2 regions of the Arthrobacter sp. 05L44 genome follow, and region 2 is predicted to be linked to the other one. Evidence: predicted binding sites of a transcription regulator. Region 2 holds the regulator's gene; the other holds the start of a gene.

Region 1 (3,700 bases), on a different contig from region 2:
TTCTGTACTTGCAAGCTGGTTTCACAGCAACGTCCGCCTCGTTCCGGAACCGCCCGGTAGGGACCCGGCAGTTGGCGGGGCAGAAAGACCATGCCCTGCCAGCAGCGGCTAGTGGTAGCCGCACACGGAAACGAAGGCCCGAACGTGCCGAGCGTCATACCAGTCTAAAGGGAAAAGGTCACGAGCGAGTGCTATTGACTATTACGGATCCATTCCGGGTCCGCGGCGGGCGCAGCGTACTCCCCGCTTCCGGCCGGCCCGCTGTCCGGCTCGCCGGCCTGGAACAGGTCCAGCGGGTCCTGCCCGAAGACACCGGCGGGGACAGCGAATCCAAGATGGGTCCATGCCGGCGCCAGCGCGATCCGGCCCCGTGGCGTCCGGCCCAGCAGGCCCTCGCGGACGAGGTAGGGCTCGGCGACGGTTTCCACGGTTTCGGTTTCTTCGCCAACGGCGATCGCCAGGGTGGACAGCCCCACCGGGCCACCGCCGAACTTGGTGATCAGCGCCTCAAGCACTGCCCGGTCCAGGCGGTCCAGGCCGCGCTTGTCGACCTCGTACATGTCCAGGGCTGCGGAGGCGGAACGGGCGTCAATCTGGTCGACACCGTGCACCAGCGCCCAGTCCCGGACGCGGCGCAGAAGGCGGTTGGCGATGCGGGGTGTGCCCCGGGACCGGCCGGCGATCTCGCTGAAACCTGCGGAGTTCACCTTCAGGTCCAGCAGGCCGGCCGAACGCCGGAGCACCAGTTCGAGTTCCTCGACGGAGTAGAACTCCAGGTGCCCGGTAAAGCCGAACCTGTCCCGCAGCGGCCCCGGGAGCAGGCCGGCGCGGGTGGTGGCGCCCACCAGGGTAAAGGGCGGCAGTTCCAGCGGAATGGCCGTGGCGCCGGCACCCTTCCCGACGACGATGTCGACGCGGAAGTCCTCCATGGCCATGTACAGCATTTCCTCGGCCGGGCGGGACATCCGGTGGATCTCGTCGAGGAACAGGACCTCCCCTTCAGACAGGGACGACAGGATCGCAGCGAGGTCGCCGGCGTGCTGAATCGCCGGGCCGCTGCTGATCCGCAGCGGGGCATTCATCTCTGCGGCGATGATCATGGACAGCGTTGTTTTACCCAGGCCGGGAGGCCCGGAGAGCAGCACGTGGTCGGCACTGCGGCCGCGCATCCGCGACGCTTCAAGCACCAGGGAGAGCTGCTTGCGGACCCGGTGCTGTCCGACGAAGTCGTGCAGGTTCTTGGGCCGGAGGGCCGCCTCGATGGCGCGCTCCTCGGGTTCCTCTCCCCCGCCGACGATGGATGGCTCAGCCACGCGCGCCTACCCGGTTCCCGGCACGGGCGCCATCCTGGCCGAGCCAGCGCAGGGTGGCGCGAAGGATCTCTGCGACGTTTCCCTGCTCGGCGAGTTCGGGCGAATCCGCCAGCGACTTGTCGATGCTGGCGGTGGCGTCCTTTTCGGACCAGCCCAGGCTGGTCATGGCCGCCACCACCTGGGGCTTCCACACACTTTCTGCGGAGACGGACGGCACAGCCGCGCCCGGCGTGCCGTGCGGCACCAGCTTGCCGGCGAGTTCCAGCACAATCCGGCCCGCGACCTTGGGGCCAATGCCGGGCACCTTGGTGAAGGCCTTGCCGTCCCCTGAATGCGCGGCGACGCGGATCGCCTCGGGTTCGTGGACGGCGAGGACGGCCAGGGCCAGCCGGGGACCGACGCCGCTCACACTGAGCAGGACATCAAAGACCTCACGTTCGTCGTCACTGCCAAAGCCGAAGAGGGTCAGCGAGTCTTCCCGGACGATCAGGGAGGTAAACAGCTTGCCTTCCTCGCCGACCCGGAGTTTGCTGAGGGTTTGCGGCGTGGCGTTGACGCTCATGCCGGCGCCGTTGAGGTCGATCACTGCCGAGGACAGGCCAACGTGCGCTACGGTTCCGCGGAGAAAACTGATCAAGGCCTGGCTCCTGGGTTTTCAGCCGGACTTCCGGCTGGTGCTGGTTCAGCCAGTGTTAACCGGCCGGACCCGCGATCCGAACATATCTACGAATACCCTACCAAGCAGTGCGTCGGGACGGCGGGACATTCACCGCGCCCGGCGCGCTTTGGCTTCCGCCGCTGCCCAGGCGCGCTGGGCGGGGGTCAGCGACTGGCTTCCGGGGCCCGTTGTGGCTACCGCCGCACCGCTGCCGGCCCGCCACGCGTGCGTGATGGCCAGGGCCAATGCGTCGGCGGCGTCGGCCGGCCGCGGCGGGGCGTCCAGCCGGAGGATCTTGGTGACGAGTTTGGTGACGGCGTCCTTGTTGGATGTGCCGCTGCCGGTCACTGCCGCTTTGACTTCCGACGGCGTGTGCAGCGCCACCGGGATGCCCCGGCGCGCCGCCGCGGCGATCACCACCCCGGACGCCTGCGCCACGCCCATCACGGTGCTGACATTGAGCTGGGAAAACACCCGTTCGACGGCGAGGACGTGCGGCTCGTGCTTATCCAGCCATTCGTCGATGGACGTGGCGATGACCAGAAGACGCTGGTCCAGGCTCTCGTCCGGGGACGTGCCGACGACGCCGAAGGCCACCATCGTGGCGCGGCGGTTTTTTTCCACGTCCACGACGCCGATGCCGCAGCGGGTCAGGCCCGGATCGACGCCGAGGACGCGGAGGGTCACTCGGCTTCCAGCGCTGCCTGTACTTCGTCGCTGAGGTCGGCGTTGCTGTAGACGTTCTGCACGTCGTCGAGCTCTTCCAGCGCGTCCACCAGCTTCATGAACTTCTTGGCGGCGTCCACGTCCAGCGGCACCTGCATCGAGGGCACGAACTCGGCCTCGTCGGTGTCGTACTCGATCCCGGCTTCCTTCAGCGCATCGCGGATGGCCTGGAGGTCGGTCGGTTCGGAGTGGATTTCAAAAGTCTCGCCGTTGTCCTTGACTTCCTCGGCCCCTGCCTCGAGGACGGCCATCAGGACGTCGTCTTCGGTCAGGCCGTTCTTCGGCAGCGACACAACACCCTTGCGGGAAAACAGGTAACTGACCGACCCGGGATCGGCGATGGTGCCGCCGTTGCGGGAGATGGCCAAGCGGACCTCGGAGGCCGCGCGGTTCTTATTGTCCGTGAGGCACTCGATGAGCAGGGCCGAGCCCTGGGGTCCGCGGCACTCGTACATGATTTCGGTGTAGTCGACTACCTCGCCGGTGAGCCCGGCGCCGCGCTTGATGGCGCGGTCGATGTTGTCAGCCGGAACCGAGGTTTTTTTGGCTTTGGTGACGGCGAGCTCGAGGCCGGGGTTGCCGGAGAGGTCCGGTCCGCCCATCCGCGCGGCAACTTCGATGTTCTTGATCAGCTTGGCGAACGACTTGGCCCTGCGGCTGTCAAGGATGGCCTTTTTGTGCTTGGTCGTCGCCCATTTGGAGTGGCCTGACATGCTTTACGCTTCTCCTCTGATCATTCGAATAAACAGTTCATGCACGCGCTTCTCCCCCGTCACTTCCGGGTGGAAGGAGGTGGCCAGCAGCTTGCCGGAACGCACTGCAACAATTCTAGCTGTCCCGTCGAGGGATTCCGGGTGGCCGGCCTTCGACGGTTCCACCTTCGCTAGAACTTCGACGGCGGGGCCGACGCGCTCCACCCAGGGGCCGCGGATGAAGACGGCGTGCACGGGGGCCACGCCGGATTCATCGGCACTGAACTCCAGCCCCGCAAATTCAAGGTCGG
Region 2 (3,700 bases):
CAGTTCGCGGACCTGCCGGGCTGCCGATTCCGCGCTGAGGCCGTAGTCCTCGGCGCGGACTCCCACGATGTATTCGGTGTCCGTCCCCGCGGCCAGCAGCGGGTACATGGAGTACGTGGGAGGGAAGCCGAGGGCGGTGCGCCCCGGGCCGCCGAAGGCCTGGAGGATCTGCTGGAGCACTTCGTTGGACCCGTTGGCGGCCCAGATGTTGTCCGCTTCGAGGCCGTGGCCCAGATACTCGGCGAGGGCCTCGCGGAGTTCGGTGAACTCGCGGTCCGGGTACCGGTTCAGCCCCGCGGCGGCCTCGGTCACGGCCTCGGCGATAGCGGCGCGGACGTCGGCCGGGACCCCGTGCGTGTTCTCATTGACGTTCAGCAGGATGGGCACGTCCAGCTGGGGTGCGCCGTAGGGGCGCAGGCCCCGCAGGTTTGTGCGGAGGGGCAGTCGGTTGAGGCGCTCTAGCTGGTCAGTCACCCGCCCAGTTTAAGTGAGACCCGGGCCCGCCCCGAAACTGTGACCCCGGAATGCCCGCCCCGTGGGGGCTGCCGGGGTTCACCAGGGGCGTTCACTCACACGCCGGCTGGTCATTCGCCGGCGGGGGCCCTGCCTACTTTGAAGGGACGAAAAGCTGCTGGCCGGGCATCACGCGGGCGGCGCCGAGGTTGTTGAGCTGGACAATGTCGGCCACGACGTCGCGGGGATCGCGTTCCGGTGCCACGGCGCCGGCGATCGCCCAGAGTGATTCGCCCGGCTGGACGGTGACGGTGACCGCGGGAGTCACCGAGAGCTCCGCGGCGGAGTCGGCCGCCTTGGCGGGGGCGTTGAGGAAACCGGCGAGCGACAGGACCATGACAGCCAGGACGATCAGCGGCAGGCCGATGAAGACGAACCGTCCCCGGCGGGTCAGCCGCAGGGGCGCCTGGCGTGCTGCCGCTTGGGGCACGGCCGTGCGGGACTTGATGGTGCCGAACGAACCGGACATAACGCTTACTGCTGACATAACTAAGCCCTCCTGGACCTCTCTGTGCCGCCCGGCGTACTCCATGTACCCGCCGCCAACCGGCCGAACCATCGAACGCGTGACCTTCATAGGCGAACCTGCGACTGCGAAACTTAGAACACAGAATCGAAACCTGCATTCGGTTCCCGTCGACAGGTTTCGAACACATATTCGAACTCTGCTTGTTCTGTTTTAGCACCTATGAACGAACATTGTCGAGACTCGCTAGAACAAATGTTTGAAAAACATGGTGTGCTGGCCTACTTTTGAATCACGGAACAACCGCTGGTGAGTTCACCTGCGGTTGGACAGTTCAAGTTCAACAACGGGGTCTGACATTTTTAGGCCCCGGGGGTTTTCAGGCCACAGCGGCCCGGCGGCAAGGTCCGCAGGGCGGAACGGAAAGGCATGGCGAATATGGCAGCACAAGCCGCCGGCGGGAGGGCTACCCAACGGAGCCCGCAGACCGGCCGGGCGCCGAAGAGCCTTACCGTCCGGCAGAAGAAGATCCTGGAGACGATCCAGCGTTCGGTCACGGACAACGGCTACCCGCCGTCCATGCGCGAAATCGGTGACACTGTGGGGCTCGCCAGCCTCTCCAGCGTCACCCACCAGCTCTCACAGCTGGAAAAGCTCGGTTACCTGCGGCGGGACCCCAAGCGGCCCCGTGCCATGGAAGTCCTGATGCCGCTAACCCTGGACGGCGGCGCCACCCCCATCTCCGGCGTCGAGAAGTCCAGCGGTCTGCGGGCCGTGGGCGGCCTCGCCGTCTCGGAACTGGCCAGCGCCACCGACACCGCGATGGTGCCGTTCGTGGGCCGGATTGCCGCCGGCGGCCCGATCCTGGCCGATCAGGTCGTGGAAGACGTTATGCCACTGCCACGCCAGCTGGTGGGCCACGGCGAGTTGTTTATGCTCAAGGTGGCGGGGGATTCGATGATCGACGCCGCCATCTGCGACGGTGACTGGGTGGTGGTCCGCCGCCAGAACGACGCCGTCAATGGTGACATCGTGGCCGCGCTGCTCGACGACGAGGCCACCGTCAAGACGTTCCGCCAGCGCGACGGCCACACCTGGCTGCTCCCCCAGAACACCCAGTACGAACCGATCCTCGGCGATCACGCCGTCATCATGGGCAAGGTCGTGTCCGTACTGCGCTCCCTCTAACCGGGAACCACCCAGCACCAACTCAGCAGGTCCCGTCCGATGTTCCGGACGGGACCTGCGGCGTTGGGGCAGAATTTTCCGGCCTATCCGGCGGCCGGGGCCTTGGCCAAGCGGTCGAGCGCGGCCAGCGCCACGGCCGGATCCGTGGTGGGCCAGAACGGTGGCAGCGCCGCGCGCAGGAAGCCGCCGTAGCGCTCGGTGGAAAGCCGGGAATCGAGTACGGCCACCACGCCCTTGTCCGACGTCGAACGGATCAGCCGGCCGGCGCCCTGCGCCAGGCGGATGGCCGCGTGGGTCGCCGAGACACTCATAAAACCGTTGCCGCCCGACTGTGCCACGGCCCGGGAGCGGGCGGTCATCAGGGGATCGTCGGGCCGTGGGAACGGGATCCTGTCGATGACCACGAGGCGGCAGGAATTACCCGGTACGTCAACGCCCTGCCACAGCGACATTGTCCCGAACAGGCAGGTGTCCGGCTCGTCCGCGAACTGCTTGACCAGCGCCGTCATGGTCGATTCGCCTTGGCAGAGGATGCTCAGGCCCAGCCTGGGCCGCATCGCCTCGGCGGCCTCCTCGGCAGCACGCCGGGAGGAGAAGAGGCACAGTGCCCCGCCGTTCGAGGCGCGGATAAGCTTCTCGAGTTCGTCGAGGGCCTCCGGGGAGGTACCGCGGCCCGGTTTGGGCAGGTGCTTGGCGACGTACAGGATGCCTTGTTTTGGATATTCAAACGGGGAGCCGACGTCGACGCCGGTCCAGCTGGGCGCCCCGGGCCCCACCAGTCCCAGTCCCCCGGCTGCGGGCTCGAATGCCGCTCCGATGGCGAGGGTCGCCGAGGTCAGGACGACTGTGTGGTCCGCGAACAGCCCTTCGCGCAGCCGCCCGGCGACGCTGAGCGGGGCGATGTTGACCAGGGCCGGCGCGGAGTCATCCGGCTGTGAGTAACCCTGCTGCGGGTCAAAGCTGCTGTTGCGCGAAAACCAGACCACCTCGCGGTTTTCCTTGGCGGCCAGGAGCCGTTCGCACAGCTCCAGGATCACCATCAGGCGGGAGCGGGCGAGCTGCCGGCCGCCGTCGGCCGGCGTGGCGCTATCCCCCTTGGAGTCGGAGAGCGCGGCGCGGCAGGCGTCGCGGAGCTGGTCAACGCAGTCCAGCTGTTCGCTGTTCAGGCCGTTCGGCATCAGCCCGCTTGGGACACCTTCGATGGCGAGTTCGAGGTTGGCGGCGGCGGTATTGAGCGCATCCACGGTGATCCCGGTGTGCTTACGGGCACCGGATGCCGCGGCGTGCACCATCGCGACGGACAGTTGCCCGGACACGGCGCCCGTGACGCGGTCCTGGAGCTCGTGCGCCTCGTCCACCACAACGACGTCGTATTCGGGCAGCACCGCGAGGCCCTCGAAGGCGCTGACGGCGAGCATGGCGTGGTTGGTGACCACAACGTCGGCGTCGGCGGCGTTCTGCCGGGCGAGTTCGCTGAAGCACTCGGCGGCGAGGGGGCATTTCTGCGCCCCCAGGCATTCCATCGAGGTGACG

The links. The regulator LexA, encoded in region 2, represses DNA repair genes until DNA is damaged. The targets are predictions, from matches to a motif close to TCGAACANNTGTTCGA.
Region 1: a site for LexA is predicted at 2,027-2,042, ahead of ruvA (Holliday junction branch migration protein RuvA). Genes of this name have one in related genera too.

What each region holds. Positions count from the first base shown of each region.
Region 1 covers NZ_JBFTNS010000002.1:223,347-227,046, reverse strand. Annotated here, with positions in the region: gene ruvB (Holliday junction branch migration DNA helicase RuvB) at 192-1,313, opposite strand; gene ruvA (Holliday junction branch migration protein RuvA) at 1,306-1,950, opposite strand; gene ruvC (crossover junction endodeoxyribonuclease RuvC) at 2,080-2,658, opposite strand; gene AC1DHY_RS06315 (YebC/PmpR family DNA-binding transcriptional regulator) at 2,655-3,410, opposite strand; gene pdxT (pyridoxal 5'-phosphate synthase glutaminase subunit PdxT) at 3,414-3,700, opposite strand, start outside.
Region 2 covers NZ_JBFTNS010000010.1:37,585-41,284, reverse strand. Annotated here, with positions in the region: gene AC1DHY_RS15160 (histidinol-phosphate transaminase) at 1-474, opposite strand, end outside; gene AC1DHY_RS15155 (LysM peptidoglycan-binding domain-containing protein) at 608-1,000, opposite strand; gene lexA (transcriptional repressor LexA) at 1,418-2,167, shown strand; gene AC1DHY_RS15145 (ATP-dependent DNA helicase) at 2,251-3,700, opposite strand, start outside.